DNA from 4 places in the Pantoea cypripedii genome. Region 3 is predicted to be linked to each of the others. Evidence: predicted binding sites of a transcription regulator. Region 3 holds the regulator's gene; each other region holds the start of a gene.

Region 1 (8,137 bases), on a different contig from region 3:
AAAGGGAAGATGACAAATTTGTCATCTTCCCTTTGGTGGGTCTGACGAACAATATTTAATTATGGGTCCAGTAGGTGCCGGTTTCGGGAATCGGCAGGAACTGCTGATTCATTTCACGCAGGGTTTCATCCGGGGATAAATCGTGGAATAAGTCCGGATGGAAGGTTTTGGCAAAGAACTCCGCCACCAGCAGATGCCACGGGCTCATATAAAAGTTCTGCCAGAAAGCGAATGCCTTTTGCTGTTGTACGGCGTTAAGCACCGATACCGTGCCGTCCTGCGCCAGCGCCCTGATAAAGGTGGCCTGCGCGCTGGCCGCGTTGACCTGTGGTCCCAGTTGCAGGAAGGCTTTATCTTCCGGCCCTGCCGAGCCGGTGGCGATATAAATATCCGGGTTGGCGGCCAGCACCGCTTCTGGATTGAGCTGCCCAAACACCGCCGGGAAGCGTCCGGCGGCGATATTGTCGCCTCCGGCAAAGGCAATCAGATCGGCGAGATTACCGTGGGCTACGGTGGTGCAGCATTCGGCCTTTTTCCCCAGATGCAGTTGTAGCATCACTTTGGGACGCGGTCCTTTCCAGCCCGCCAGCCGGTCGCGGATAAACTGCATATGCTGCTGATAGAAGGCAATAAAACGCTCGCTTTTTGCCTGGTCATTGAGCGCTTCCCCGAGGGTGCGCAGGCTGGCCACGGTATTCGCCAGCGGATCGACGCGAAAATCGAGGAACAGCACCGGGATCTTTGACGCAGCCAGTTGCTGCATAAACAGGGAGTTGTTCGGTGGAGTGCGGGCATAGACCGGCAAAATCACCAGGTCAGGGCGCAGGGCGATAATCTTCTCAACATTCAGCTGGGAAAAGTTGGAGTTGCCGATCTGCTCGATGTTGGCGATGGCCGGGAACGCTTTGACATAGCGCTGCCAGGTTTGTTTGTCGAGGTTGCGCAGATCGGCTGGCCAGCCCACCACACGCTTCGCCGGGTTGCCATCTTCCACCAGCGCCAGCGTATAAATCATCCGGCTCTCGCCAATCACGATACGTTGTGGATTATCCGGCACCTCCACCTGACGTTGCAGGCTATCGGTGAGGGTTTTGGCCTGCACCACAAACGGCAACAGCAGGCACAATGCCGTGAGAAATCGTTTCATGCATAAGTTCTCTTGTGGCTCCGCCGGTAAAGGCGGAGCCAGTCAGGTTAGAAATCCACTGAGGCTTGCAGGTACATGACGCGCGGCTCACCTTCGATCACGCGCAGGTTACCGGCGCTCGATTCGTAATATTCCCGGTTAAACAGGTTTTTCACGTTCAGCTTCAGCTGGGTATGTTTACCCACCAGCTGGCTATCCCAGGCGATAAAGGCATCGGCCACGGTATAGGCAGGCATGACAAAGCTGTTTTCCGGGTCGCCCGCGCGGGTCCCCACATAGCGACCGCCGCCGCCGACACGCAGTTCACCCGGCAGCCAGGAGAAGCGCAGGGTGTGGCTCAGATACAGGCTGCCCATATTGGTGGGGGCGTTGACCAGACGGTTGCCCACGTTATCCGGGTTAACGTTATCTTCGACGATTTCCGTCTTGTCGTAGCTGTAGTTGGCGATCAGATTCCAGTCCGGCGCGATTTCACCGTTCACTTCCAGTTCCGCACCGGTCGAGCGGGCCTTAGGAATGTTGCGCGTCACACCGTTGATAAAGATCGACATATCGCTTTCATCAATACGGTACAGCGCCAGCGTGGCGGCCAGATTCGGTGCGACCTGCCATTTCGAACCCACCTCCCAGGTGGTGCCTTTCTCGGTGGAGGCGACATCACCGTTATCGTCGGTCTGCGTGGACGGGGTGAAGGACTTGCTAAAGCTGCCGTACAGCGAGACATCCGGCAACACCTTATACACCACGCCCAGCTGCGGCAGGAACGCGTTGCCGCGATCGTTCAGCGTGGTTTCCGGGTTGATAAAACCGTTGCTCGAGGTTTGCGTATAACGCTGGAAGCGTCCACCCAGTACTGCGATCCACTTATCTGTCAGATGGATGTTGTCTTTGGCAAACAGCGAACGACTGTACAGGTTGGTACGCAGATTACTCAGCGCGTCATTGTAAGTGCTGTCGCTGAGCACCGGCTCCTCGCCATACACCGGATCGTACATGTTAAAAGTACGGGAAACGGTGCCGCGATAGGAACGTGCCTTGTAGGTTTCATTTTGCTCATAATCAACGCCCAGCAGCAGGTCATGCTGCATTCCGGCGATCACCGGTGAGCCGCTGACATCCCAGGAAACGTACTCGGTCTGATGGTTGAAGCCACGGTTGGCATCCGCACGGCGTGACACAATGCCGGTGGTGGTATTAATCGCCGTGGCGCGCACTTCGTTACTGTCGTAACGGCGCTGCATCCAGCCATAGTTCAGGTGGGTATCCCAGGTATCATCGAGGTTGTAGCCATAGCTGACGTTGAGGCGTTTGTTTTTGCCCCACGCATGGTTGGCACTGTCATCGAGGCGACGGTTGTAAGGAATATCGACCGGTTTACCGTTGATAAAGGCGGTACCGCGATCGTAAGGCACATCGTATTTGTACTCGACGTAACTGATGTTGAAGGTGGCGCGCTCGCCATACCAGCTCAGTGAAGGGGCCAGCAGTGTGTGTTCATTCACGCCGAAATTGCGCCAGTAATCTTCGCGCTGGCGTTCCGCCACCATGCGGAAGGCAAAGCCATTACCCAGCGGGCCGGTGATATCCACCATGCCGGTGCCGCCGCCATAGCTGCTGGACTCGCCACTGATATGGGTGTTCCACTCATACTGCGGCTTTTTACTCACCAGGTTGATGATGCCGCCTGGGTTAAGGATGCCGTACAGCAGGGAGGAAGAACCCTTCAGCACTTCCACATGGTCGATGCTGGAGTCCATGGTCAGTCCCTGGTTGCTGCGCACACCGTCGATAAAGATCGAGCCGTCGGTGTTGGAACCGAATCCACGCTTCACGAAGCCATCCTCGGTGCCGCCCAGCGTATTGCCCTGGGTCACGCCACTGACAAACTTTACGGCATCGTTCAGGCTGGTGACCTGGTAATCCTTCATTACCTGGGGTGTCACCACGCTGATTGACTGTGGTGTTTCATTACGCGGCGTATTGGTTCTGAGCGTTGCCGCCGCATCATCCTGGTTATAACTGCCGGTGTTGCTGGTGGGAGACTGATCGGCTGTCACTGTCAGGGTTTGATCCTGGGTAGTTTCTGCGGCTGCGGCAGAATGACCATAGAGAAGCGTTGATGCCAGTAAGACCTGTGACCCAGAGAGCGTATATTTTACCGCTGGTGAAAAGAAAGAAAGATACTTCATTTAACTAAATCCGCATCAAAGAGAATTATTTTGAAAGCTGGATACTAATGAGATTGATTTTCATTTACAACCATTTCTTGTTATTTCAGGGAAAATAAATTATTCACCTAAATAAAAAATGGAGATTTTCACGCAGGAGAAAACATTATTTCCTGATAGGGATAAATATAATGTAGTGAATAATATCGTTTAAAATTAGTGTTATGTGTTGAAAATGTAGTAGTTGATGTAGCTTCATAATATTTACCGTCATTACACTACATTTTTCTGGCAGGAAGGGATTAGCAACGGCACTCTTCATTGATTATTGCGTTGAACTTATTAAGTCATAAATTAAGGTATTCTTAATATTCAGAAGAATAATGAGCGAATGCAACGCGATGACTGACCAAATAACCATCGACTATTCTTTACTTAGCGGGCCTGTTCAGGCTTTACTAATACGTAAAACGGTCCGAAAGTTAGCCTGATAACGTGATGAAAAATGGGGAAGGGCTGATTAACTGTATAATTTATAAGGTATTTAACCCCGGTGACTGAGTCCAATCCCAAAATCAGCAAAAAACCCTATGATCTCTATGGCGAACGCTTCCACGCCAATAAGCATCTGTTAACTCCCCGGCTGTTAAAAGTCGCGCAGCACATTCACCAGCATCGCAGTGCCGTGCTGGATAAAACCGCGCTGGAGATTGCGATTGATACCCAGACTTCTGACGCCACGGTGATCCGCGCTATCCAGGCGCTGGGTTTTTCTGGCTTCCGGGATCTGAAGATTGTGATTGCCGAATATCTGGGTGTCACCAGTCGTTCACCGGCGCGGGTGGCGGTGACTGTCAATGAACTCTCGCAGGATGCGCGGGGCAGCATCGATTTCGTGCTCGACAGTTATCGCATCAGTTGCGAGATGCTGGCGGCACCGGATAATCGTCAGGCTATTCAGCAGGCCATCGGGCTGTTGCAGCAGGCGGAGCGGGTGGCGATTTTCGGTATTGGCGCATCCGCCATCCTGGCGGATTACACCGCGCGGCTGTTCAAACGCAATGGCACCCCTTCGTATGTGCTTAACCGCACCGGTATTTCGCTGAGTGAACAGATCGCTGATATGCGTCACGCGGATGTGCTGATTATGCTGGTGCAGAGCAGTGCGCACCCGGAAGGTCTGGTCACCCTGGCAGAAGCTCAGCGGCTGGGGATGAAAATTGTGCTGCTAACCGGCACGCCCGACAGCATTTTCGCGCAGCACGCCGATGTGATGATTGAGATCCCGCGCAGCCGTTCGGCTGACAAAATGCCAGTACATGCCACGCCGATGATCTGCCTGGAAATCCTGGTGCTGGGGCTGGCTGCCGCAGCACCGGTTGCCACCATGACCAGCATGAGCAAGCTGTATGAGATCAGCAATGCGCTGACACGCCCTGGTGCGCGTAAAAACAAGTCGTCATAAATGGCCTCAGGCCGCGCAGACACCGACGCTCTGGCAGCGATAGACCAACGCCGGGGGCAGGTTGCGCATCACTCTGGTGCGCGTCCAGTGGAAGTAGCCGGAAAGCAGCGGTTCAGAAAACGAGGTGTACTGGAACTGAATAAACAAACCGCCGGGATTGAGCGAGGCGACCACACGTTGCAGGATGCGATGGCGCAGCGGTTCCGGCAGCGACAGTAAGGGTAAACAGGAAAAAATGGCATCGCATCCCTGTTCGACCTGTTCGGCAGAATCCGTGAACACGGTCAGGCGGTTATCGTTTAGCGAGGAGAGTTTCAGCGCCAGCCGGGGATTGATTTCATAAGCCGACAGGGTGGCGCGGGAGTGCATACGGTTTAATAAATGGCGCGTCAGAACGCCGTCTCCGGCACCCAGCTCAGCGACGTGATGCGCCTGCGTCCAATCCACCGCATCCGACATTCGGCGACAAAGGGAGGGTGAAGAGGGAGCAATCGAGCCAAAAGCGCGGGGGTTAGCAATAAACGCCTGCATATAACGGGTCTTTTCTTTGAGCAATGAAAAAGTGGTTAATATCACGGTTATCACCTCCAGGTGTATCACTGGAGTTTAGCCATGCATTTCTTAAGGAAAACTTAAAGGGGCCCGTTTTAAGAGTGAATCCGGCCAGGATGACAAAATTGTCATGTTGCGGCAATCATTACAGCGCTATTTGTAACAGCGCGATAAATCGCGCCGCTACGAATGTGTGCAAATACGCAGATTTATTGCTGAACAATACGGTTTCTGCCACCGCGTTTGGCTTCATATAATGCAGCATCAGCCTTATTCAGTAATAAATTATAATCCGGGTGACCGCTATGTAATGTATAGCCAATACTGACCGTGAGGGTGATGGTTTTTCCGGACACGGTTTCAAAAGGCGTATTATTGACAATGCGACGAATCCGTTCTAATAACGTATAGGTTTCCGACTGACCCGCCTCAACCAGCACAATCAAAAACTCTTCACCGCCATAACGGAATAAATAGTCGCTGGCACGAATATTATCACTCAACAGATTAGCGATATGGGTTAATGCGCGATCACCAACCGAATGTCCCCATTCATCATTGACCTTTTTAAAGAAGTCCACGTCAATGATGGCGACACTTAACGGTAAACGATTTTCCATTGCCAGGCTGACTTCATGTTTTAGAATAATTGGCAGGTAACGTTTGTTAAGTAAATTAGTCAGTGCATCTTTACCATCCTGCATATGAGAGACGTCGTTAAATAGCATCTCCATATAGGTATTAATTTTCTGACAGTTAGCGTGAATAACACGCAACAGTTCCTGCAATTTTTCTACCGGTATGGCCATGGTTAAATCAATACCGGCCATGGTTGTATCAATCTTCGCCATCAGCTGGCGCATCTGCTGAATCTGGGGGTTTTCACCAAACTGGCGCACGCATTTATGGCGGAACCACAGGCCAAAGTTAGATTCGGATATATTCAGCAGTTGTTCCGTTTGTGGTACACCACTCACCAGATTATAGATAACCGAGTTTTCCCAGCTGGAAAGGGCCGATTGTTGTTTGCCTTGTTCCTGCCAGGCATTATTCATCAGTACATGCATACGATAAGCTTCTTCATTACGCGTGGCCCGATAATGGGACATCGCATAGGCATGGCTCATCATTTCGATGGCAATATCAATCGCCATCGCCGCATAGTGCATCACCTGTAAACTGAGGGGGTACGGAATATCATGCTGGGCAACGTAAGCAAAAATACCGTATTTTAGCTGGCGGGCACCGCGCTGAACAAATTCAACCGGAATACCAATGCGGGCATGCACACCACCGACGTGGTATTGCAGCTGCGCCAGGTTTTCAAATTGGCTTTCATCTTCGGTCAGAATGGCTTTAACCCATTTCGACAGCGAGCTACTGAGTCGCTCCTCAACAAGTTCATAAGACAAATGCCTGGAAATAGCCGGATCTTTGAGCAATGTTTCATAAAAGCGGTGAGCAAGATTATCGGATTGTGTATCCGCAATCTGACGTAAAATAGCGATAACATCTTGTGGAAGTGCTGCACGTAATGGCCGCCATTCTTGCAGAATGACTGCGATATATTGTTCTATTTCTTCCTGCATCATTAAACAAACCAAATGTTAGCTGGATATCCTGGTGAAAATATATCGTATCACACCTGGTGTAATGTGCCTTTGTTTTAACAATAGCATGACAATTAGAGCTAAAATTAAGACAAATAACCGCAACGGAACCCCCTGGTTCCGTTGCAGAACATCAGGATTTATCCGGCGCGGGGATAAAAACCTGCACATTTTGCTTCAGAACCGAGTTGGGTGTGACACCAAAGGCTTTACGGAACGCGTGGCTGAAGTGAGAAAAATCAGAGAATCCATAGTCGAGTGCCGCCTGAGAGACACTGGTTACCCGGCCCTGCTCCAGTGCATCGCGGCTGGCCAGTAATCTTTCCTGCCAGATGACCGCGGCGGGTGTCTTCTGTTTACGGGCAAAGGTCCGGGCCACGGTACGCACGGAGACGTGATGTGCCAGCGCCATGCTTTCTACGCTCAGTTCAGGATTGGTCAGGTTGCGGCTGATGTAGTTGCGCATTCTGGCGTACAGATCGCGCTCGGACGCCGCGTTGGCGTGATCCTGCAACTCAAGACTGAGCACCAGCAGATCCAGCAGCGTCTGCGAAAAGCGGCCAGCGACATCGGGGTTATTCATCAGCACCGGCGTCTGCACGGTCTGATAAATCATCTCCCGCAACGGGATAATCCCCGGACGGGTATCATCAAGGATGGTGGCGGTGAAACCCACGCTGGCTGGCACTCTCCCGGTCAGCAGATGGCGCGGGATGCGAATCAGATGGTTATTTCTGCCACCAATGCTGAAACGAAAGGTCTGCGCGGCATCGTACAACACCAGATTCCCCGCTGCCAGGCTGGCTTTACGCCCCCCTTGTTCCAACTGACCATAGCCACCCTGGATATAACCGAGCCACAGGTCGTCTTCCGGTCCGGTGCGCAGATGTTGTGACTTACGCTCCCAGTAGTGCAGCGTTGAGGTGAGGGTGCAGACATCGATCAGACCGACCTCCCGCACCGCAAGCTCGCCCTCAAAACGACCCTCCGCCAGCGGCTTACCATCTGAAGGAATGCAGTGACGCATAATGACATCATTCCAGTATTCAAAGCGCTGAGGCACGGCAACATGTTCGGTGGAATAGCGGATATCCCTGGGTGTGGAATGACTGTTCACAGCGACACCTCATATGAAAACTGCGCATCAGGATTGATGGTTTCAAACTGAAAGCAATATTTGCGCCATGACGATGGC
Region 2 (8,137 bases), 1.7 Mb from region 3:
ATATACCTCTCAAATTATGCTTTTTCTGATGACTGGTTTTACGTATATGCATCAAATACGGACCCCAATAGCATATTAAAGTGGGATGTTTTATCTGGCAGGCCATTGTATGGTTCTTTTCGTTATCTTTTTTCATTTTTTATTAACGATGTTAATAGCCTTATCGTTCTGAGAGTATTTTCACTCCTGTCACTGATTGCTCTGGGATGTTACCTTTATTCTTTCACCAGCAAACGTCAGATTCTTGAGAATAACCTGCAACGCTTCACTTTCAGTACGATGTTATGCCTGCTGCCTTCGTTTCAGGTATACACGGCATGGTCGGTATGTTTCCCTTACGTACTTTCCGTCATTTTTCTGGTCTGAGTTATACCTGCCTCACCAGCCATAGAACATCATTAAGCAGATTATTATTATCAGCGATCTTTATTGCGGCTTCTTTTGCCATTTATCAGCCTGCTGGCATGAGTTTTTTATTCTTTGCGATGATTGACCTTTGTCTGTCAAAGCGAGAGATTGATCGCAAGATTATCATCAGGACGATATTAATGTTAGGCTTGGGTATGTTCAGCGCACTGCTGTTTGCCAAAGCGCTGCCGTACTGGCTTTATCATGAGACGCTGGGCAGAACCAATGTCACGCTGGAGTTGGGAACGAAATTATGGTGGTTTATCAGAGAGCCGCTAAAAAATGCCATTGCCAATTATGACTTAGGCAGAACGCTATTTTCTGTGATCCTCTCACTCATCATTATAGGTATCGGCATCGCTGCCATGAAAAAACAGGGCAGAAATAAACCTTATTTGTTTATCTTTTTCGTGCTTGCATCCGGATTGCCAAACTTACTGGTCAGTGAGAGCTGGGCAGCGTATCGCACCATCGTCGCCATTGCATTGATTACCACTGCAGCATTCATCTTTGGTCTATTGACGATTTTTAAGAACATCAGATATCCGCAGATACCTTATGTTATTTTTATCTTACTGACGGTATTTGTTAGCACCCAGAATATCCGCAATGGATTTTCACTACCTCAGCAGGAAGAATATCGCCTGTTCAACGCGGAAGTCCTGAGATCAGTTCCTGCAGAATTCAACGGCGGTTTGTATTACAACATCAACTCCGATAATTTACCGAGAGTTGCAAAATCCACTAAATATGATGAGTTCGGTGCCCTTTCATTAGGCATGCCCTGGGCATTTGCGGGCATGGCGTATTCAGTCAGAAAAGAGCACGCGATGAATTATGTCATTCCAGCAGCGCCGGTGATTAGCCTCAACAACACTTGTACTGAGCATTGTCTGGTGATCAATGCCAGCGCTGTGCTAAATCAGGGTGTGAAATAAGTCATTAGCCTTAAATCAAATTTCGCTATTTTATACCACCACCAGGATATCACCCTGGTGGTGGTCTTGCTCCAGTTCAGTGCTACAAATCAACCATCACCCTTCATTCACCCAAATCCGCATCTCCCCTGCTCCACGATTCGCCCAGCTAAACCACGGAATAAACGTTAAGGTCTGAGTTTGTCGGGCGGTGGGCGCACGATCATAATGCCAGAGCAATTGCTGCTCAGGGTCATGGGAAGCTTGCATGCTGCCCTCGGCCTGAATGAGCACCTTACGCGCGAACAACCCTTTACCCTCGAAAGTGGTAAAGGTGGCGGAGTCAGACAACCACAGGTTATGCAGTTGCTCGCCGTTATCCGCCTGTTCCAGACAATACACCAGCGGACCGCGTTGAATCGCCACTTTGCCAGCGACGTGACGTACCAGCGGATTGCCATACACACGACGTACCGGCATGGGCAGCGTCAGCGTCAGGGTGTCGCCTTCCACCCAGAGCCGATTGATATGCAGATAACCTTTGCGGATGTCATGCGCTACCGCCACACCATTAAGCGCCACCTGTGGCGCATCGCACCAGTCAGGTAAACGCAACGCCAGCGTATGCCGCACCGGCTGCGCTGAATCGATGGCGATGGTCACTTTTTCCTGCCACGGGAAGTTGCCGCTGATTCGCAGGCGAAGCGTTTGCTCGCCCACCGGCACTTCCACGCTATTGCCGACATAAAGATTGATGTAAAGCGCATCCTCGCGCGGTGTATAGATATAGTGCCCCAGCGAGGTCAGCACACGGGCGATATTCGGTGGACAGCAGGCGCAGCCGAACCACCGCTGGCGTACCGGTTTAACATGATCGTAGATATGGTTAAAACTGAGGGTTTTAGGATGTACTTCCAGCGGATTGACGTAAAAGAAATGTTTGCCATCCAGCGCCATCCCTCCCAGCACGGTGTTATATAACGCGCGCTCCATCACATCGGCGTACTGGCTGTCAGCTTCCATCTCCAGCATCCGCCGGGCAAACATCATCAGGCCAATTGAGGCGCAGCTTTCGGCATAGACGCTGTCATTGGGTAAATCGTAATCGCTGCTGAAGGCCTCCCCGCTGCTTTGCGAGCCAATGCCACCGGTGATATACAGCTGGCGCTGCGCCATGTTATGCCACAGACGCAGGCAATCCTGCCGCTTTGCTTCGTCCTGACTGAGTCTTGCCAGATGTGCCACGCCAGTCATCAGGTAGACAAAGCGTACGGCGTGACCAATCGCCGTCTGTTGTTCTGCGATGGGTTGATGGGCCTGACTGTAGGCCTTATCTTTGACCATCCATGCCGGGCCGTAAGTATTCCAGTAGGATGTTTCGCCCCGCTTTTGATACTCAATATCGTAGAAATGCGGCTGGGTGCCGCGCTGTTCGACAAAGTAGTTCACCAGTGTCATATAGCGCGGTTCCTGGGTTACCTCATGCAAACGCATCAGCGCCAGTTCAATTTCCGGATGTCCCGGATAGCCATGCAGCTGTGTGTCCCCCGGACCAAAGACGCTATCAATATGATCCGCAAGTTTGCAGACCACCTCCAGCAAGCGGCGTTTGCCGGTGGCCTGAAAGAAAGCCACACCGGCTTCAATCATATGTCCGGCGCAGTAAAGTTCATGGCATTCGGCGAGATTGGTCCAGCGATCCGCTGGCGCTTTGACCGTGAAATAGGTGTTGAGATAGCCATCGTCACACTGGGCCGCTGCCACCAGTTCAATCACCTCATCTGCGGTTTTCTCCAGCTCCGCGTCGGGTTTCTGACACAGCGACCAGGCGACAGCTTCCAGCCATTTCGCCACGTCACTGTCCTGGAACACCATGCCGTAAAACTCCCCTTGTTGCAGGCCCGCGGCGATACGGAAATTTTCGATGGCATGGCTGGGATCGGCTTCCGCGATGCGGTCATTGAGCGCATCCCACTGATAAGGGATCACGACATCGCGCACCAGTTGCTGGTACTGACCGAGGAACGGGTCGCTGATTTTAAGCTTATGCAGGTTAATTTCCATCACAGACATTATGATCTCCTTAAGACTGAACATGGCGGACATGCAGGTCACTGGCAATGCGCGCCATCATCGGATTATTGAGCTTGCAGGCACGAATGCTGAACGCCAGCAGCAGGTGAAATAAGGCGGGGAGCAAGGTTTCCATGATGGTAATCCCCTGCAATGAAGCGGCGGTTTGATTACCGGCACCCGGCTGATAGGCCACGAAGATAAACACCAGGCTGATGATCCCGGCGCTGGAAGCCCAGGCGAGTTTGATGCAGAACAGGTTGAAGGCAAAGTTCATCCCCGACGAGCGCACGCCGGTTTTCCACTCACCGTAATCATCGGCAAACGCCATCAGCGCAAAATGCAGCGGCAGCGTAAAACCGAGGATAATGCCGTTACCAAGGATTACCGCCAGCCACAGCGTCTGCCACGCCGCGCCAGTGGGCAGCAACCACATCAAAACCGCCAGGGCCGCCAGCACAATATTGGTGCGATAGTAAAGTTTGACGGTATCGATGCGTTTTGACAGCGGGCTGACGATTACTGAGCCAAGAATCGAGGCAAAGGTCACCATGGTGAAAAATAGCGAGGTATAGGCAGTGCTGCCCTTCAGCACATAGGTGATGAAGTACATATAACCACCACCACGGATGTTAAACACGTTAATCAGCAGGAAGGACATCAGCAACATCAGCAACAGTTGGTCATTGCGGCGTAACCCGGCCAGATGTTGCCGCAGGGTAAATTTGCCCATGCTGTCCAGCGGTACGCGCTCGCGCACCCAGAAGAAGCAACAAAGAAACATCACTACCGCCACGGTGCACAGCAGCCCAACGCCAGCCTGATAGCCGAGTGCGGCATTGCCTTTACCCAGCGCCGACACCAGCCACGGCAGGCCGACGGAGACCAGAAACCCCGCCACGCCACACAACACAAAACGCCATGACTGGCAGGAAAGCACTTCCGTATGGCGGGTAGTCATGGTGTTGATCAGCGCACAGTAAGGCACGTTAATCGCCGTGTAGCTGATCGAGAGCAGCAAATAAGTCCCGAAAGCCCAGGCGATTTTCATGTTCATGCTGACATCAGGGACGGTAAAGGTCAGTACGCCAATAATGCCAATCGGCACCGCAACCCACAGCTGCCAGGGGCGGAAACGTCCCCAGCGGCTCTGGGTGCGGTCGGCGATGATCCCCATGATCGGATCGGATACCGCATCAAACACGCGCAGAGCAATAAACAAGGTTCCGACCAGTGCCGGAGTCAGGCCAAAGACATCGGTATAGAAAAACGTGAGAAAATTCATAATCAGGCAGGTGATCACCGTGCCACCGGCGTCCCCCAGCCCATAACCGATTTTCTCGCGCATCGACAGCACATCGCTGGTGGCCTGCTGCGTCAGCTCGGTTTGCGTAATCGGGGTAGAAGTCATCGAAAACTCCTCGTCAGGGTCAGAGTACATTACCCGCATCATGGCGGGCTTATTGGTAGGTACCTGACTCATTCTGCCTGCAATCTGGCAACCAACAAGGGAACGGAAAAGTATAAAAACAGGGTAATTCCGACCTGATTTCTGAAATGTGAACTGGATCGGGCATCACCTCACTTTATGATGAATAATCAGACACAAAGTGATTTTATGGTCGCCAAAAAGCAGGAAATTGAATATCGATGTTCGAATTATCCATAGCGTTTCCGATTCAGGTGCAGAACGGCGGTTTGTTTATTTCCCGTGGCGTGGGAAGCCATCCGGCGCGCACCCTGGCCTCGTGGGAAGTCATCTTTGTCGAGCGTGGCGAGCTGCAAATTCGCGAAGAGGATCGGCTGTTTTCCGTACAGGCGGGTGAAAGTCTGCTGCTGCGGCCCGGATATCGCCATGTCGGGGAAGGAACATTTCCGCCCGATCTGAAATTCTACTGGCTGCATTTTGAATGGCTGAAAGGAGCCAGGGAATCGGGGTTGCATCAGGCGCTGTTAACGCTTCCGCAGCACACCCGCGTTGGCGATCCACAATACGTTATTGCGCTGTTTCGGCAGTTTCTTAGCGAACAGGAAAACATTCATCGCAGTATCGCGCTGGAGTGCATTTTGCTGCTGATTCTGCAACAAATCGCTGCCCCAGGTCCGCAGGAAAGCGCCGATGACAGCCCCGGCGTCGCCCTGGCATGGAAGGCGCATCAGATCATCCGCAGCCGATTCCATCTGCCGCTTTCCACTGCGCTGCTGGCAAAAGAGCTGCACTGCAATGCCGATTATCTTGGCCGGGTTTACCGTCGGACATTTCGCCTGACGCTGACGGAAGCCATCCATCGTCAGCGTGTGCTGGCAGCAGAAAAGCTGCTGATCAGCAACTCATTGTCGTTAACTGAAGTGGCCCGACAGTGCGGGTTCAGCGATACCAGCTATTTTCGGCAAATCTTCCGTAAGCATACCGGCCTGACGCCAGCAGGCTGGAAGCAACGCTACTGTAAAGAACACATTAATTCCTGATGTGCTGCCTCAATCCTGCCATGCAAAGTAGCGTTGCGGTGTCAGCCCCATTGCCTTGCTAAACATGGCAATCAGCGCGCTGCCATTGCAATATCCCAGCTGGCTGGCAATCTCCTCCACCGCTTCCCCTTGCGACAGCAAATTAATCGTCATGGTGATGGTTAACTGCTGACGCCACTGGGCAAAGCTCAACCCGGTATCCTGACGAAATAAACGGGACAGGGTTCGCGGGGTGATTCCAGCCTGGTGGCTCAGGCTCTCCAGCGTGTCGCTATTGCCGGGATGTTGTAACATCTGCCCGGTCAAGGCAAGCAACCGCGGCTCTTTTGCCACCGGCAGACAGCTCACCCGAGCCGATTGTGCCTGGCTTAATTCATTGAACAGCAACGCCAGGATAAGCAGATTGCGCCGCTGATGCTGGGGTAAATCATCCAGTTCGGTTACCAGCTGATGCACGAGACGGGTGATGAGCAAAGGGCAAAGTGCCTCAATACATTTTTTCTCACCCGCATCGGACAGATATAAATTATGCGTCTGCGTCCCTGCCTGCGCATGGGTTTGGTGCGTCAGCCCGGAAGGGATCCATAACGCGCGGTAAGGGGGTAAGGTCCAGCTTGCCTCGGCGGTATGGATAGTGACCGCCCCACTGCTGCAATATGTCAGCTGCGCCGTGGCGTGTGAATGCCAGGCCTGTGCCTGCTGGCGTGTGTAGAAATAGGACACGACAGAGGGAGCCGGAGTTAACATCTGCGGTTGCAGCTGCGGAATTTTACTTTTCAGTTTGAGTGCGCTATTCATTTCACCACCTGCCATCAGCTCTCCCCCGCCTGATACCCGAAAATTTCGCCACTATTTATCGATTACGACAACCTTTGTCGCTTTTTCAGGGTGACTTCTCCGAACACAGAATAACAGACAGCCACCATCTTTTAATAAGAAAAAAAATCATTATCATTCGCCTTCTCCTTGTCGGGATTGCCCGTTACGCTGCGGGTGCAGCTTTTGTAACGCGAGTCAAAAAAGCCTTATCCAGACAAACTTTTATGTGGTGAGCATTTATTTAACTTATTAAGAGATAGGGAAAATTGATGTGCAAGATGACAGGCATGGGTAAGGGTCCATTCGTACTGAGTGCGCTGGCGTTAGTGTTGATGGCGGCTAAAGTCAGCGCAGCAGATCAGCAAATGGTGGTGACGGCCAGCCAGTCTGCCCGGCAATCGACAGATGACACCAGCGTGGTGTCCACCAGCACCAGCAGCGCGACCAAAACGGCAACACCGAAAATTGAGGTGCCGCAATCGGTATCCAGCGTGACGCGTAAGCAGATGGATTTACAGGCAGCGCAGACCACGGCGGAAGCCTTGCGCTACACCTCCGGTGTGGTGTCAGAAATACGTGGCGCATCCAGCAACGGCGCGAGTTATCTGTTCAGCCGCGGCTTCTATCTGGAACAATTTCTGGATGGCGCCAGAATGCCGAGCGACAGCAGCTTCGGTTATGCGATTGCCAATTATGATACCTATGGCTTTAGCAACATTGAGGTGCTGCATGGACCGGCCTCGGTGTTATATGGTCAGGTCAATCCCGGCGGCGTGGTCAATCTGACCAGTAAAAAACCCACGGCAACGCCAGTCAACGAGGTGTTTGTTACCGCAGGGAGCCACGACCATCTGCAAACCGGTTTTGATGTCGGTGGCAAAGCCAATGACGATGGCACCCTGCTGTATCGCCTGACAGCCAGCGGCACCGACAGTAAAACGCAGGTCGATGATACGCGGCAAAAGCATGTGTATGTCGCGCCCGCACTGACCTGGAAACCCAACGAGGATACCTCGCTGACGGTGCTGGCCAAGTACCAGCGTGATCCGGATGTCGGTTATTACAACTTTGTCCCGGCAGTTGGCAGCGTATTCGGCACGGCGAACGGTAAGATCTCGCCACATACCAACCTCGGCGATCCCAACTTTGATCATCATTCACGTACCCAGTTCTCCGTGGGCTATGAATTCTGGCATCGCCTGAATAACACCCTGATGATGCGGCAAAATGTGCATTACAGCGATGTGAAAGATAACCTCGAAAATGTCTTCACCAACGGTTACGCCAGTGGTTCCAGCCGTGTGCTCAACCGCTACGCCTTCTTCAACCATGAACAGGCGAAAACCCTTTCAGTGGATAACCAACTGGAAGCCGATTTTGATACCGGCGCGATCTCGCACCAGTTGCTGTCAGGGGTGGATTTCCAGCGGGTGCTGTATCGCGAAACCGTG
Region 3 (8,137 bases):
AAGCCATGCCGGAACCGCCAAGCGGATCCACACCAATTTTCAGGCCCGCTTTCTGAATCGCCGGGAAGTCAATCACCTGCGCCAGACCTTCCACGTAAGGCTGAATCAGATCCTGTTCAACGATATGACCGCTGGCCCACGCCTGATCCAGTGGCAGACGCTTCACCTCTTTCAATCCACCTTTCATCAGCTGGTTAGCACGATCTTCCACCACTTTAGTGACGTTAGTATCGGCCGGACCACCATTCGGCGGGTTGTATTTGATGCCACCGTCTTCCGGTGGGTTGTGCGACGGCGTGATGACGATGCCATCAGCCTGAGCACCACCACGTTTATTGTGCTCCAGGATGGCGTTAGAAATCGCTGGCGTCGGTGTATAACCGTTGTCCTGCTGCACAATCACATCCACGCCGTTAGCCGCCAGCACTTCCAGTACAGACAGAATTGCCGGTTCAGACAGCGCATGCGTGTCTTTACCGACATAGCACGGGCCAGTGATGCCGTTCTTTTTACGCTCTTCCGCAATCGCCTGAGCAATCGCCAGAATGTGCATTTCGTTGAAGCTCTGACGTCCTGCGCTACCACGATGGCCGGAGGTGCCAAATTTCACCGCATGTTCCGGATTAGCCACATCAGGCTGCAAAACGTAGTACTGAGAGGTTAATTGTGCAACGTTAATCAAATCGCTCTGCTGGGCAGGTTGCCCGGCACGGGGGTGATTGGCCATTGGCGCTTCTCCCTGACGCTTCAGTTTAAATGGTGCCGCAAACTTTCTCTGTCAGTTCCGCAGGGAACTGCATGGCTAACATGATGTGCTCCACCATGCTGCATTTGCGACCAGTATTGGTATTGGTGATCACCCAATACGGCGTGCCGGGCACGTGCTTCGGCTTAGTATGGGTGCCATTTTGCAACAGCGTATGCTCGTCACCCGCAAAATAAACACGGGTACGCCCCTGCAGTGAAGCAGTGGCCTCAGCAAAGGCTGCGGGATCAAGACGATAGAGCGTTGACAAGACCAGCATGAAGCGGTTAACCGCCTTTTTTTGCTCCGCATACTCATCGGAAAGTAGCAGTTCACGTACCGCGCGAACGCGATCCTGCGGGCGCGGTTCGCTGCGCACTGGCTGTGATTCTTTTGCTGCAGCCTGAGCCACAACAGGGGTTGCAGGGGCACTCTGACCGGCAGTGAACTTCAGCATGCGGCGCAAAATTTCGGAGGCGCTTTCGCCAATGTGCTGGGTGTGGCTGGCAATATAACGGTAGAGTTCTTCGTCAACTTCAATCGTTTTCATCTTTTTCCGTACGATTCTGGCAAATGACAGAACCACGCATTTCTGCAAAGGCCTTAGCAAAATCCTGCCGTGCAAAATGTGAGCGGGTTCTAACATGAGGATTATAAAGTTAAATCCCAGGCTGCCGATAGCGCTGGCATCGTTTCAGGGCAAAAGTCAGATAATGCCCTAATACCCACCTGGCTGGCTCCTGGACAGGTGGATCCATGATAACCTAAGCGAAGCTCACAACCGTAAGAACTTTGCCATGATTTTGAATGCCCGTCTGCAAACTGAACAATCTGCTCCCGATGCTACCCCTATTCTGTTAATTCATGGCCTGTTTGGCAGCCTGGATAACCTCGGTGTACTGGCGCGTGGCCTGCGCGATGCCTGCCCTACCCTGCAGGTTGATGTCCGCAATCACGGCCTTTCCAGCCGCAGCGAAATCATGAACTATCCGGCGATGGCGCAGGATATGGTTGAAACGCTGGATGCCCAGGGCATCGATCGTGTCAGCGTCGTCGGTCATTCGATGGGCGGCAAAATTGCCATGGCGTTAAGCACCATCGCGCCGCACCGTATTGAAAAACTGGTGATGATCGATATCGCCCCGGTCGATTATCAGACGCGTCGCCATGATGAAATATTCGCCGCTATCCGTGCCGTAAGTGCGGCTGGGGTCACGCGCCGCAGCGAAGCCGCTGAGGTGATGCGCACCCTGCTGGATGAAGAAGGCGTGATTCAGTTCATTCTGAAATCGTTCCAGGACGGTGAATGGCGCTTCAATGTGCCGGTGTTGTGGGACAACTACACCACCATCTCCGGCTGGGAAGAGGTGCCTGCATGGCCGCATCCGGCGCTGTTTATCCGCGGCGGTGATTCTCCCTATCTGGATAATCAGCACCGTGATGCGTTGTTGCGCCAGTTCCCCCAGGCACATGCGCATGTCATCAGCGGAGCCGGGCACTGGGTCCATGCCGAAAAACCCGAAGCCGTTTTACGCGCAGTGCGCCGATTTTTTGTACTGTAAAAGCAAAAGCTTGCCGCGAACCGTTTAAGGTTGGCGTAGTAAGGGGCGCTGGAGTATGATGTCGCGCTAAAAATTTGCCACGGATGATTTTTTCACCGTGGCCGGGCCGATAATGTATAAATCGCGCAGCGCCTTTCCGCCGTTCGCGCCCACTCAGTTTTACAAATCATGGCAAAAGAACAGACTGACCGTACCACGCTCGATCTCTTCGCTGATGAGCGGCGTCCCGGTCGCCCCAAAACCAGTCCGCTGACGCGTGACGAACAGTTGCGGATTAACAAACGCAATCAGCTGAAACGCGATAAAGTGCGAGGATTGCGTCGTGTTGAGCTGAAAATGAGCAGCGAGGCCGTTGATGCACTCAACACCCTGGCTGAGCAACAAAACATCAGCCGTAGCGAATTGATTGAACAAATGCTGCTGGCGCAGCTCAAACTGTCGTAACAGGCGCAGACCGCACGCAGGAACAAAAGTCACGGCTTTACAAGTTCCGCCACTTTGCCCGGTCTGCTATCATTCGCTGTAATTACGTATTCAATATCAGGATTTAAGAGGTCACTTAACCCATGGCAATCGTAGGCATTTTCTTCGGCAGCGATACCGGCAACACTGAAAACATTGCAAAAATGATCCAGAAACAACTGGGTAAAGACGTGGCCGAAGTGCATGACATTGCCAAGAGCACTAAAGAAGATCTCGAAGCATTCGATATTCTGTTGCTGGGCATTCCGACCTGGTACTACGGCGAAGCGCAGTGTGACTGGGATGATTTCTTCCCGACACTGGAAGAGATCGACTTCAATGGCAAACTGGTTGCGCTGTTCGGCTGTGGCGACCAGGAAGATTATGCAGAATACTTCTGTGATGCGATGGGCACCATCCGTGACATTATCGAGCCAAATGGTGCGGTGATTGTCGGTCACTGGCCGACTGAAGGTTACCACTTCGAAGCATCCAAAGGTCTGGCCGATGACAAACACTTCCTTGGTCTGGCTATCGATGAAGATCGTCAGCCGGAACTGACCAACGAACGTGTTGATAAGTGGGTGAAACAGATTTTCGATGAGCTGCAGTTGAAAGACATTATCGAAGCCTGATCCCCTTTCCTACTCAATGTGGGCGCTGGCTCACATTGAGAATCGGAAATTCCTATAAAAATAATAGCCACGTTTTTTTAACTTTTACCTGCAAATCTGTAGAATACCCGTAACGGTCATCCGCTTATTCCTCTGGCATCAGAATGAGGCTGAGTGAAATGGAAACAAAGACCTGTACGATCCCCGCCGGCGTTAGCGACATTTATCCCTACAGCCATTGGTGATTTCAGGACGTGCCCTTGGTTTTCATTTCACTGCTTGAGTTCTATAATGAGACGCAAATGAGAATGCGCGTGATCGACATTCAAGGCCCTGCGCCGCAAGTGACTAGCAAAGTAACAGGACAATATCCGCATGACTGACAACAACTCCGCATTGAAGAAGGCTGGCCTGAAAGTCACTCTACCCAGACTGAAAATTCTGGAAGTGCTTCAGGAACCCGAGTGCCATCACGTCAGTGCGGAAGATTTGTACAAACGCCTGATCGACATGGGCGAAGAGATTGGTCTGGCAACGGTATATCGCGTTCTTAACCAGTTTGATGACGCGGGTATCGTGACTCGTCATAACTTTGAAGGTGGCAAATCCGTCTTTGAACTGACGCAACAGCATCATCATGACCACTTGATCTGCCTGGATTGTGGCAAAGTGATCGAGTTCAGTGATGAGTCTATTGAGACGCGTCAACGTGAAATCGCAACACGTCACGGTATCAAACTCACCAACCACAGCCTGTACCTGTACGGCCACTGTGCGCTGGGAGACTGCCGCGAAGACGAGACGCTCCACGATAAGCAATAAAGTGTGCTATGCAGTATGAAAAAACCGGTGCCTGGCACCGGTTTTTTTATGCCTGAAATTACAGAACCAGCGTTTCCTGCAGGTAACGCCAGCGCGGAATGGAGGTGGTGCAATCCAGCACCGCCAGAGAAATGCGGCTCTGGTTGTTGCCGTTCATCATTTGCAATTCACGATATTGAATGGTCACTTCCTGGCTTTGCTGTGAAATGATGGCATGTTCGCTGGTCGCGATGCGCATCCCTTCCCGCTGACCACGCAACTGGCGGAACAACACCTCCGTCGCATTCAAATCCAGCTGTTTTCCCTGCGGGGTCACCATTTTGAAATCCGGGTGAAAATGCGAGAGAAACAACTCAATGCTGTCGTCAGTGCCCTCTGACTGATTAAAAATACGTTCGATAAGCTGATGTAAAACCACTACGCTGTGTTTGGCTTCCTGAGCGAGACTCGTCATTTTTTTTCCTTTTATAACCCGCGGAGCAACGTCTGGGAGCGCATAGCCTACCTGAAATACAGTTTTTCACACTCGCAAATGGATTAATTTTACTAAAGTCAGATTAGTTGCAAATCCCGGTAACAAACGCCTTTCACAGCCTACAGCATAAAAGGTTGCCAGCCCGAAATTACAGCCAATAAAAAAGGGCGATTGCTCGCCCTTTCGTGATGATATGGTGATAACGACAAAAAGGATTAATCGCCGATTTTCGCCCAGGTATCACGTAAACCGACAGTGCGGTTAAACACCAGCTTAGAGGGCTGTGAGTAAACGCTGTCTGCGCAGAAATAACCTTCACGTTCAAACTGATACGGCGCCAGTGCATCGGCATCACGCAGTCCCGGCTCGACAAAGCCCTGTTTGATTTCCAGCGAATTCGGGTTAATGGTGGTGAGGAAATCCTCAGCCGCTCCCGGATTTGGCACGCTGAACAGACGATCGTAGAGACGGAATTCCGCTGGCAGCGCGTGGATCGCTGAAACCCAGTGGATCACACCCTTCACCTTGCGGCCATCAGCCGGATCTTTGCTCAGGGTATCAACGTCACAGCTACAGTAGATGCAGGTGATATTGCCTTCTTCGTCTTTTGCCACGCGCTCTGCACGGATCACGTAAGCATTACGCAGACGGACTTCTTTGCCCAGCACCAGACGTTTGTACTGTTTATTGGCTTCTTCACGGAAATCCGCGCGATCGATCCACACTTCGCGGCTGAACGGCACATCACGCGTGCCCATCTCCGGTTTGTTGGGATGGTTTGGCATGGTGATGATTTCTTCATGACCCGCAGGCAGGTTCTCAATCACCACTTTCAGCGGATCGAGTACCGCCATCGCGCGCGGTGCGTTCTCGTTGAGATCATCACGAATGCATGACTCCAGCGACGCCATCTCCACGATATTGTCCTGCTTGGTCACGCCAATGCGGCGGCAGAACTCACGAATCGAGGCGGCACTGTAACCACGGCGGCGCAAACCAGAAACGGTCAGCATACGCGGGTCATCCCAGCCTTCAACGACCTTCTCGCTCACCAGCTGTGTCAGCTTACGCTTCGACATCACGGCATATTCCAGATTCAGGCGCGAGAATTCATACTGACGCGGATGTACCGGAATGGAGATGTTATCCAGCACCCAGTCATACAGACGACGGTTATCCTGGAATTCCAGGGTGCAGAGCGAATGAGTGATACCTTCCAGCGCATCGGAAATGCAGTGGGTGAAATCGTACATCGGGTAGATGCACCATTTTTTGCCAGTCTGATGATGTTCCGCAAACTTAATACGGTACAGCACCGGATCGCGCATCACGATAAAGTTGGATGCCATGTCGATTTTGGCGCGCAGGCAGGCTTTACCTTCCTCGAAACCACCATCACGCATTTTTTCAAACAACGCGAGGTTTTCAGCCGGGGTACGATCGCGATATGGGCTGTTTTTGCCCGGTGCGGTCAGGGAGCCACGGTATTCGCGGATCTCTTCTGGCGTCAGCTCATCAACATAGGCGAGGCCTTTATTGATCAGCTCCACGGCGTAGTTATACAGCTGGTCGAAATAGTCTGAGGAGTAACAAACGTCTCCGCTCCATTCAAAGCCCAGCCATTGCACGTCACGCTTGATGGATTCAACGAACTCCATATCTTCTTTCACCGGGTTGGTGTCGTCGAAGCGCAGATTGCACTGACCCTGGTAATCTTGCGCGATACCAAAGTTCAGACAGATCGATTTCGCATGGCCAATATGCAGGTAACCATTGGGCTCAGGCGGGAAACGGGTATGCACGCTGTTGTGCTTACCGCTCGCCAAATCTTCGTCGATAATCTGACGAATAAAGTTCGTTGGGCGGGCTTCAGCCTCACTCATCTCAAAATCCTCAAATACAATACGGGTGATTTGTACTACGAAGTAACGGAGTATGATCCACAAAGCGCAGGAGGGAAACAACCGTTTGTTGGCCGTTTTAAAACAAAAAAGGCAGGAATCGCTTCCTGCCTTCCGGGTTCATCACAAGGACTTAGCCTTTAACCTCGTACAGACGGGTTTCACCTGCCACGACAGAACCACTCGCCAGCAGATTGAGGCCCGCGAAATCATCGCTATTGCTGACCACCACTGGACTTATCATCGAACGCGCATTAGCGTTGAGGAAATCCAGGTCCATCTCCAGCACTGGCTGACCCGCCGCAACGGTCGCCCCCTCTTCCACCAGCCGGGTAAAGCCTTTGCCTTCCAGCGCCACGGTATCGAGGCCCATGTGCACCACAATCTCGACGCCGTTGTCAGTTTCGAGACAGAACGCATGGTTGGTGTTGAAGATTTTCACGATAGTACCGGCAATCGGTGCCACCACGGTTTTACCGGTGGGTTTGATCGCCAGACCATCGCCGACTGCTTTGCTGGCGAAGGCTTCGTCCGGCACCGCATCCAGTGCCACCACCTCACCACTGACCGGGGCCAGCAGCGTGGCGATCACGCCTTTATCGCTGTTCAGCACCGCCTGCGGTTGTGCAGCAGCAGCTGGCTGAGCCGCCGCTACTGAGGCCGTCGCTGCCGCGGCCACCGGGCCTTTGGTCAGCACCGTTTTCATTGCTGTGGCAATGCTTTCAGCCTGAGTACCGACGATGATCTGCACGCTTTGTTTGTTCAGACGAATCACGCCAGAAGCGCCAAGACGTTTCGCCACGCTGTCATTCACCTGCGAGGAATCTTTCACGTTCAGACGCAGACGGGTGATACAGGCATCGATATTGGTCAGGTTGTCCGAACCGCCTACCGCACCGATATAGCGACGTGCGAGGGATTCGGTCTGGCTTTCGTTGCTGCCACTGTGATCAACGTTGACATCATAGCCATCAGTTTCATCATCAGCAGACAGTTCACGACCCGGCGTCATCAGGTTGAATTTCTGGATGGTGAAGCGGAACACCACGTAGTAGATGACGAAGAACACCAGCCCTTGCGGGATCAGCATCCACCAATGCACCGCCAGCGGGTTACGCGTTGACAGCACCATATCCACTAACCCGGCGCTGAAGCCGAAACCGGCAATCCAGTGCATACTGGCCGCGATAAACACTGAGAGACCGGTCAGCACCGCATGGATGACATACAGCACCGGTGCCACGAACATAAAGGAGAATTCCAGCGGTTCGGTAATACCGGTGAAGAAAGCAGCGAAAGCCGCTGCCAGCATGATACCACCGACTTTGGCGCGGTTTTCCGGACGAGCACAGTGATAAATTGCCAGCGCAGCTCCCGGTAAGCCAAACATCATGATCGGGAAGAAACCTGCCTGGTAACGACCGGTGATACCCGGGATACCGGTACCATTGGCGATGGACTGCGCGCCACCAAGGAATTTCGGAATATCGTTGATACCGGCAACGTCGAACCAGAATACCGAGTTCAGCGCATGATGCAGACCAACCGGAATCAGC
Region 4 (8,137 bases), on a different contig from region 3:
TCTGCCTGCCATATTGGGTCCAGTTAATATTCGCCTCCAGCTTCTCGGTAACCTGCCAGTCAAGTTGTGAGTTAATGGTGAACTCCGGGATGACGGAGAGCGGATTGCCAGTTTTCTTACTTTCTGAACGGAACATATAGGTCGCGTTGGTGCGCCATTCCAGCGTATCGCGCACCAGCGGAATCGTCAGATTTCCTTCCAGGCCTTCAACAATCGCTTTACCACCATTTTCCCAACGTAACACGTTATAGCCGTTAGAGGCATAACCCACCAGGTCATCACCCGCGACAATCTTATTTTTGTAATCATTACGGAACCAGGTAATCCCGGCGATATAGCCATCGTGATTAAATTCGATACCGATTTCTTTATTGACGCTGATTTCCGGATCGAGGTTTTCATTACCTAATAAATAACAACTACCGCTGGTGAGACCGACCGGGCAACCATTACCACGCGTGGAAAGCAGATACCCCTCGGTGGACTGATAAAGATTCGGTGCTTTAAATGCGCGCGCAATACCTGCCTTTAAGGTGAAGTCATCGCCCAGACCTTGCGAAATATTAAGACTCGGACTCCAGTTGGCACCGAACTTATCGTGATAATCAAAGCGCAGGCCTGGGATAACTTCGGTACTGTCGGTGGCGGCAATGTTATCTTCAAAAAACAGCGAACTGATGGTGGCGCTATTTTTACTGCTACGTTCTGATGGGTTGCCAGATACGCCATCAATAATCACACCGGATTGATCGGTTGCGCTCATAGAGGCAGGATCGTTTAATTCATCGCGATTCCATTCCGCACCTAATGTGACCGTTTGATCAACCAGCAACTGCACCGGGAAATTGATTTCGCCCCCAGCACGATAACTTTCGAGACGGCTGGTGGCATAATCATCGCTATTGATCATCCCTTCAACACGCCCCGTTGAACCTTCTTGCAGGCGGGTGTTGTTGGTTTTCTCATAATTGAAATTGAATTTTGATGTACCCCAATCCCAGATGCCATTCCAGGCCAGACCATAGCTCTGGCGGTACATACGATTGGTTTCATCACCGTACAAAGATTCCACTAAGCCATCCGGGCTGATATTACCGTTACTATATTGGGTGTCCCCAGCATAGATATTGCCCTGACGGCTGTAACCGTAGCTGAAATCGACAATTTGCAGTGGGGTAATCTTCCAGGAGAACACCGTATTGATATCTTTATTACGTACGCCTTCACGGCCTGCTGCATAAGACCCGTTTTCATCGGTATTGATGTTATAAGCGTCGGCGTCGGTTTTATTGATGTTGCCGTACAGACGCATGGTCAGTACATCACCGGCCAGCGGGCCACTCAGGTTAAAGTTGGCGCGTTTAGTGGCACCTTCTTTATCATCTTCTGGCTGATTGGTGAACAGAGACAGGGAACCATGCCAGTCATTCGTTGGGCGTTTAGTGATGATGTTCACCACGCCACCTGCTGCACCCGAACCATAGCGGGCAGCTGCCGGTCCACGAATAACCTCGATACGCTCTACCATTTCGGCCGGCACCCAATTGGTATCGCCACGGGTATCACGCTCACCGCGCCAGCTATAGCGAACAGCGTTACGGGAGGTGACAGGGACACCATCAATCATGATTAAGGTATTTTCTGGTCCCATGCCGCGAATGTCGATTTGACGATTATTACCACGGCTGCCACTGGCGCTGTTGCCGGTGAGATTGACACCTGGCATTTTGCGAATGATGTCTGATAAATCGTTAACAGGGGGGCTTTTTTGAATGTCTTCCGCAGTAATGGTTGAAACGCCAGGCTGTTGTTTCAGTTCTTCTTCCGCTGTGACAATCATCGATTCATCGTCAGCCAGTTTTTCGGTGGGTTCCTCATTGGCGGCATACGCTGACGTACTCAACAGTCCGGCCAAAAGCAACGCGATGGGGTGCTTCTGGTTACATCTGGTTGCATTCACTTAATCATTCTCCCTGTTTTGTTAACGTTTGTAAGCAAATGCGCATGATAATGAGAATGATTATCATTGTATATCGTGATTGTAGAATCTCCTTTATTTCTCCTCTTTTGGTTGGTAAATGAGCAAGTCTGGCGGTGTGTTGATGCTTAAAGGGATGAGAGCTGGGAAAAGTGTGTTATATAATTACAACATACTAATTGTGACGGCGTCACAATAGCAAGTCCCGTGCTCGCGATATCATCCTGGCTACAGGTTAGGCAGGTGGTGAGAAAGGCTATTATTGAGCGGGTCGGCATGATGCCGACCCAATGACTGCGGGGCGCGAATTGGCTGGCGCACGGGGATTGACGTTACAGACCTCAGATGCGGAGAAGAAGAACATTATCCCTGCAAAATTTTGACTATCGCTTTACCCACGCTGGCGGCAGATTGCGGATTCTGCCCGGTAATTAAACGTCCATCCACGGACACCTGATCCTGCCATGCAGCAGCACCAGCAATAATCGCGCCCTGCTGCTGCAATTTGCTGCTCAGCAAAAACGGTACGACTTTTTCCAGCTGCACAATATGTTCTTCTTCATCGGTAAAGGCGCTGACTTGTTTGCCCGCAACCAGCAGGCTGCCGTCATCAAGGGTGACATTGACCAATGCGGAAGGGCCATGACACACCGCAGCCACCACACCATGGTGCTGCCATATCTCGCGCGTCACGCGTTGTACCGCTTCGCTCTGCGGGAAATCCCACATCGTGCCATGTCCACCCACATACAGCACAGCAGCATACTGTGCAGCGTCAACTTGCTCCAGTGCTGCGGTATGCGCCAGCTTGTGCTGAAAAGTCTCGTCATGCCAGTAATGTGCATTGACTGCGTCATCCAGCTCGACGCCGTAGACCGGAGGTGTGCCGCCTTTAATTGAAGCAAAATCCACGCTGAACCCGGCGTTTTCCAGCTGTTCAAGAGGATGGGTTAATTCGGGAAGATAGAAGCCTGTTACACCAGCGGTAGAACCCAGTTTGTCGTGGCTGGTGAGCACGAAGAGTATTTTTTTAGCAGACATCATTGTTCCTTAGCGACAGAAGTATTCGGGTCGCCAGTATGGCGTATTGCCGATCATCAGCATTATCGTCATTTATGATTGCAGCTATCAGCGTGTGCGATAACAGAGAAGCTTGCCCAATGGCGGGGCTCGTGCTGAAATAACTTTCACCATTATTTTTAGTGATAACCATCATGCCAATTGATATCAGAACGATGGATCTCAACCTGCTGAAAGCACTGGATGCTCTGCTTGATGAGCGCAACGTGACGCGTGCGGCTAACAGGCTGGCACTGACGCAACCTGCGGTCAGTGGCATGCTGACAAGGCTACGCGAGTGTTTCGATGATCCGCTATTTACCCGGACGCAACGCGGTATCGTGCCTACATTGCGGGCGCTGGAGCTGGCTGCGCCGGTTAAACAGATCCTTGCTGAAGTTAACGGGCTGCTACAACCTAAAGCCTTTGATCCGGCCAGCGCAGAAATGACGTTTACCATCGCCGCGACCGACTACGCCCTGCGGGCGGTGGTGGTGCCGTATATGGAAGCATTACGTAAACTCGCGCCGGGTATCCGTGTTGCCGTCGTGCCCGTCAATAATGATCAACTGACTTTTCAATTCGAGCGTGGTGATATCGACATTGCGTTGATTACACCGGACACCACGCCGCCAGATTTACATGCTCGCGCGTTATATGATGAAGAGTATGTCTGCCTGTTGCGCCGCGACCATCCGGCAGCGCAGGGCAGTGGCATCACCCTGGAAGATTTCTGCATCCTTGATCATGCGTTGGTTTCCTATCACGGTGGGCAGTTTCACGGTGTGACTGATGATGCATTGGCAGCGCTGGGTAAATCCCGGCGCGTCGCGTTATCAGTGAGCAGCTTCCTGGTGTTACCGGAGATTTTACGGGTCAGTGATTTGATTGCTGTGGTGCCGCGCAGGTTAGCGGTGAATACCGAAGATTTACGGATACTGCCGCCACCGTTAAGTATTCCAGGCTTCACCAAAAACGTGGCCTGGCATGAAAGGACGCATCGTGATGCCGGATACCGTTGGTTACGGGGTTTGATGTTTGATACGGTAGCGACGTGACAAAAAGATTCAGGCCCATAAAAGGGCCTGAAGACTTAAATCAGGAAATCATCCAGCGAACCGCCAGCGTCAATGACGCTTTTGATTGGCGATGGTGTACGACCCTGACCCGTCCAGAATTTCTCATCACCATTTTCATCAGTGAATTTATATTTGGCCGGACGCGGTGCGCGTTTCGCTTTAGGTTTGCTTTCGCCCTGGGTTAATTGCGCCAGTTCAGAAATATCGATACCGTCGTTAAGCAGCATCTCTTTATACAGTGCCAGTTTCTCTTCTTTCTCACGCAGCGCGGCATTTTCCGCAGCCACTTCATCACGACGTTCGGCGATTATCGCGCTGAGTTTTTCCAGCATTTCGTTTAAAACTTCAACCTCAACATCTCGTGCCTGTGCACGCAGTGTGCGAAGATTGTTCAATGCCTTCAGTGCATCGCTCATAAAAAACCCTTGATTATTGTCTTACACATGCAAAAAAGGGCATTCTACGGGAAAATGACACAAAAGAAAATATTGTCGTGTATGCAGAATTGTCTTGAAAATAACGAGACAGCAGGCATTGAAATTATAACCTGATATCTCGTTGGGCTACATGGGGATTATTTAAGCATCGCGATAAAAAGGGAAACATCCGGTAATCAGTGCAACCAGCAGTAATACCAGACAGGTAATAAATGACCAGCGCAGAGTGAAACGTTGCGCCTGGGCATAATCCAGTTTCAGCATACCGATCAGTAAATAAGTTGAGGCCACCAGCGGGCTGAGAATATGCACCGGCTGGCCCACTAACGCGGCGCGCGCCATTTCAATCGGTTCGATACCATAATGTCCCGCTGCCTGAACCAGCACCGGCAACATGCCGAAATAAAACACATCGTTGGAGACCATCCAGGTCACTGGAATACTGATCACCGCAGTAATCACCGCCAGATAAGGCCCCAGTGCCGGGGGAATCACATTCACAATGGCGGTTGCCAGGCTATCTGCCATACCGGTTTCGGAGAAGATCCCGGTAAACACCGCAGCGGCGAAAATTAAACCGGCCACGGCGAGGATGGCTGGCGCATGGCGTGCCATCTGCTCCTGTTGCTGGCTGAGCTGGGGGTAGTTAACGACAAACATGATCGCCGTTGCCAGCATAAACAGATACGCCATCGGCACCACATCCAGCATCAGCAGCGTCATCAGGGCGATGGTCAGAACCCAGTTAAACCAGAAGCGCCAGGCTACACAGGGTTTTTCTTCAAATTGCAGGCCGCTAATCATGGCCGATGACCCGGCAGCAAAACCAATCCGCTTGCGCTCATTGCGGCCCAGCAGCCACGCCATCACAAAGGTCCATACTACGCAGGCCAGCAGCGGTAATAACATGGGTACGAATAAGGTGGCGACATCAGCATGAACGGCGGTGGCGGCACGGGCGGTGGGACCACCCCACGGAAACATATTCCCCAACCCGGTACATTGTAATAACAGGCAGGCAACGCTCAATTTAGATAAGCCAACACGTTCATATATCGGCATAAATGCCGACAGGACAATCATATATACCGTTGCGCCATCACCATCCAGCGCCACAATAAAGCCCAGCAGGGCAGTGCCGATGAATATTTTGACCGGGTCACCATCGACGGCAGAGACAATGCGTTTAATTATTGGATCAAACATCCCGGCATCGGTAACGCTCATAAAATAAAGCATGGCGAAAATCAGCATCACGCCGGTAGGGGCGACGGTGCGCAATCCTTTAATCACCATACTGCCCATCTCCGCACCATGCCCGGAAAATAGCGCGAAAAGTGTTGGGATAATAATCAATGCCGTCAGGGCAGAGAGTTTTTTGCTCATTAATAAGCCGATAAAACAGCCAATCATAAGCACACTGAGAATTAGCAGCATGGCGAGGTATCCTGTTCAGAGGAAAATATTCGGGTATAAATAAAAAACAGCAAAATGATTATTTAATGTGCAGAAGCGCCTTCTTTGCCCTCGACAGTCATACGCTATTATCTGAAGAGTGTTCCAGACATAACAAGATGTATTGCGGGTAAAAAATGTGTGCAACTTCTTAGTTTTAATAAAATTAAATTCTCGTTGGGTGATGATTTTTCCTGGTGTTATTTCCGCTCCTCAATGATCCCGGTGATAAATAAAACCGCCCGACCGACAAAGCCGGGCGACGCTGTTACCCGTGATCGCGCGGTGACGGCGCAATCGGTAAAGGCAGACGATAGAGTTTTACCGGGTATTCCACGGTGGAAGGTTTACCGCCGGTAGTGGCAGGCGTACGGTTGATTTGTGCCGACGGCATCCACAACGCACCTTTGGAGATCCACATCGCATCGATCCACACCAGGCGCGGGTCCTGAATCACGGTCGTGACCGTACCATCAGGCGCAATACGTTTTATGCTGCGGGTATTGATGTCCGAGGCGTAAATATTCCCTTCAGCATCAATCGCCGTGCCGCCCGTGCTCCAGGTATCACGGACTTTATGAGCATGTTTCGCTACCTCGGGTGCTGAGAGTTTCTCATCGTTCAGATAACGCGTCTCAATGCGAGCCAGTGGACCGGGAATGGCCTGGTAGTACAACCATTTACCGTCCGGTGAGACTTCCAGCTGATCGAGGCCCACACGTTTTTCACGACCGTCGCGCAGGTACAGTTTCTTGCCGTCGGCATAGATTGGCTGGTGATCGATGGAGAGCGGATGGTCGTCCAGAACACGCCAGCTTTTGCCGCTTTTCATGTTCAATACCACCAGACCTACCGCACCAGGATCGGTCAGATAGGCGAAATCACCATTGAAACGCACATCGTCCAGGTAGCTGGTAGCCTTCAGCGTGGGGGCTTTAAACACATAGCTGCCCACCACTTTGCCGCTTTGCAGGTTGATGCGCACCAGCTTGGCCGCACCTGGCACCGCCTGATCGCCCGTGCCAATGCCTTTATTACCCGCATCCATTACCCACAGATCGCCATCCGGGCCGATACGTAACGCATTCACATGGTAAAAATGATGTTCAGGATCCTGGCTTTGCCACTGATTCCAGCTTTCGTCGGGATAAGCCTTAAGCTTGCCGTTAACCACTTCGGCCAGTTGCAAACCGCTGCCTTCTGATTGGGTCAGCGAAGCGAAAATGCGGCCATCATGGCTCACGGTGATGCCATTCCACACGCGAGGCGAGGTAGTAACCTGTTGCAGACGGCTGTCCTGCTGCGTCGGCAATTTTACCGGCAACGTATCCTGTGCCAGCACCTGTCCAGCGGCGGTTAATGTCAGCGCGGCTACCAGCGCCTTGAGTGAATGTTTCATCCTTCTCTCCCTTGTACTTAACATTGCAGGTTATTTGTTGCTCTGTTGTTAATGTCTGTTCATCCTGGCAGGCCGCAGTGATAAATTATATTCTCTGATTTTTATCAATTAATTCCTGGTGGGAATGAATGGAGCTAAAAGACCTGCATTATTTGCTGGCGGTGAAGGAAACCGGACACCTTGGCAAAGCGGCACAATCCCTTGGTATCACCCAGCCAGCGCTGACCAAATGTCTCCAGCGGCTGGAAAAGTTCTATGCCACACGGCTGATTTTAAAGGTCGGGCGGGGTATGCAACTGACGGAAGCGGGACTGCTACTTTGTGAACGTGCTCAAAAAGTGGTGCACATGATGCAGGTGACGCGCCAGGATTTGCAGGCGCTGGGGGCAGGTACTGCTGGGGTGATTCGGCTCGGGGTGGCCGCGACGGCGGCGGAATTTATGCTGCCTATGCTGAGCCGCGATCTGCTGCACAAAGCACCGACAGCCCGGCTTGAAGTGACGGTAGGCATGAACGATCTGCTGCAGAAACTGCTGCGGGAAAACAAGATCGATCTGATCCTCGGATTTCTGCCGGACGGCAACAGTGAGTTTGTCACCCGCCCACTCATTGATGATCCGGTGGTAATCGCTGCCAGCCGTCGTCATCCGCTGGCGAATATTCACCCCACGCCGGAGCAACTGGATCAATACAGTTGGTTGCTGCCATCATCGAACGTCGCTACGCGCCA

The links. Region 3 encodes Fur, which represses iron uptake genes when iron is present. Its sites were predicted from a motif close to ATAATAATGAGAACNACTATCAA; they were not measured.
Region 1: the regulator Fur is predicted to act here: its motif matches at 3,378-3,400, upstream of HA50_RS25380 (TonB-dependent siderophore receptor).
Region 2: the regulator Fur is predicted to act here: its motif matches at 6,800-6,822, upstream of HA50_RS13300 (TonB-dependent siderophore receptor).
Region 4: the regulator Fur is predicted to act here: its motif matches at 2,005-2,027, upstream of HA50_RS30030 (TonB-dependent siderophore receptor).

Annotation. Positions count from the first base shown of each region.
Region 1 is NZ_MLJI01000002.1:891,913-900,049, forward strand. Features, by position in the region: gene HA50_RS25375 (ABC transporter substrate-binding protein) at 56-1,147, opposite strand; gene HA50_RS25380 (TonB-dependent siderophore receptor) at 1,195-3,336, opposite strand; gene HA50_RS25385 (MurR/RpiR family transcriptional regulator) at 3,869-4,780, shown strand; gene HA50_RS25390 (class I SAM-dependent methyltransferase) at 4,787-5,353, opposite strand; gene HA50_RS25395 (diguanylate cyclase) at 5,542-6,921, opposite strand; gene HA50_RS25400 (helix-turn-helix domain-containing protein) at 7,076-8,059, opposite strand.
Region 2 is NZ_MLJI01000001.1:2,879,612-2,887,748, forward strand. Features, by position in the region: gene HA50_RS13275 (glucosyltransferase domain-containing protein) at 318-1,346, shown strand; gene HA50_RS13280 (glycoside hydrolase family 127 protein) at 1,443-3,398, opposite strand; gene HA50_RS13285 (MFS transporter) at 3,409-4,809, opposite strand; gene HA50_RS13290 (AraC family transcriptional regulator) at 5,049-5,867, shown strand; gene HA50_RS13295 (helix-turn-helix domain-containing protein) at 5,877-6,665, opposite strand; gene HA50_RS13300 (TonB-dependent siderophore receptor) at 6,956-8,137, shown strand, end outside.
Region 3 is NZ_MLJI01000001.1:1,212,293-1,220,429, reverse strand. Features, by position in the region: gene pgm (phosphoglucomutase (alpha-D-glucose-1,6-bisphosphate-dependent)) at 1-727, opposite strand, end outside; gene seqA (replication initiation negative regulator SeqA) at 753-1,295, opposite strand; gene ybfF (esterase) at 1,543-2,307, shown strand; gene ybfE (LexA regulated protein) at 2,476-2,751, shown strand; gene fldA (flavodoxin FldA) at 2,874-3,404, shown strand; gene fur (ferric iron uptake transcriptional regulator) at 3,759-4,205, shown strand; gene HA50_RS05540 (hypothetical protein) at 4,264-4,659, opposite strand; gene glnS (glutamine--tRNA ligase) at 4,896-6,563, opposite strand; gene nagE (N-acetylglucosamine-specific PTS transporter subunit IIBC) at 6,715-8,137, opposite strand, start outside.
Region 4 is NZ_MLJI01000003.1:421,158-429,294, reverse strand. Features, by position in the region: gene HA50_RS30030 (TonB-dependent siderophore receptor) at 1-1,960, opposite strand, end outside; gene HA50_RS30025 (type 1 glutamine amidotransferase domain-containing protein) at 2,342-3,019, opposite strand; gene HA50_RS30015 (LysR family transcriptional regulator) at 3,193-4,095, shown strand; gene HA50_RS30010 (H-NS family histone-like protein) at 4,131-4,532, opposite strand; gene HA50_RS30005 (CitMHS family transporter) at 4,695-5,990, opposite strand; gene HA50_RS30000 (L-dopachrome tautomerase-related protein) at 6,277-7,407, opposite strand; gene HA50_RS29995 (LysR family transcriptional regulator) at 7,536-8,137, shown strand, end outside.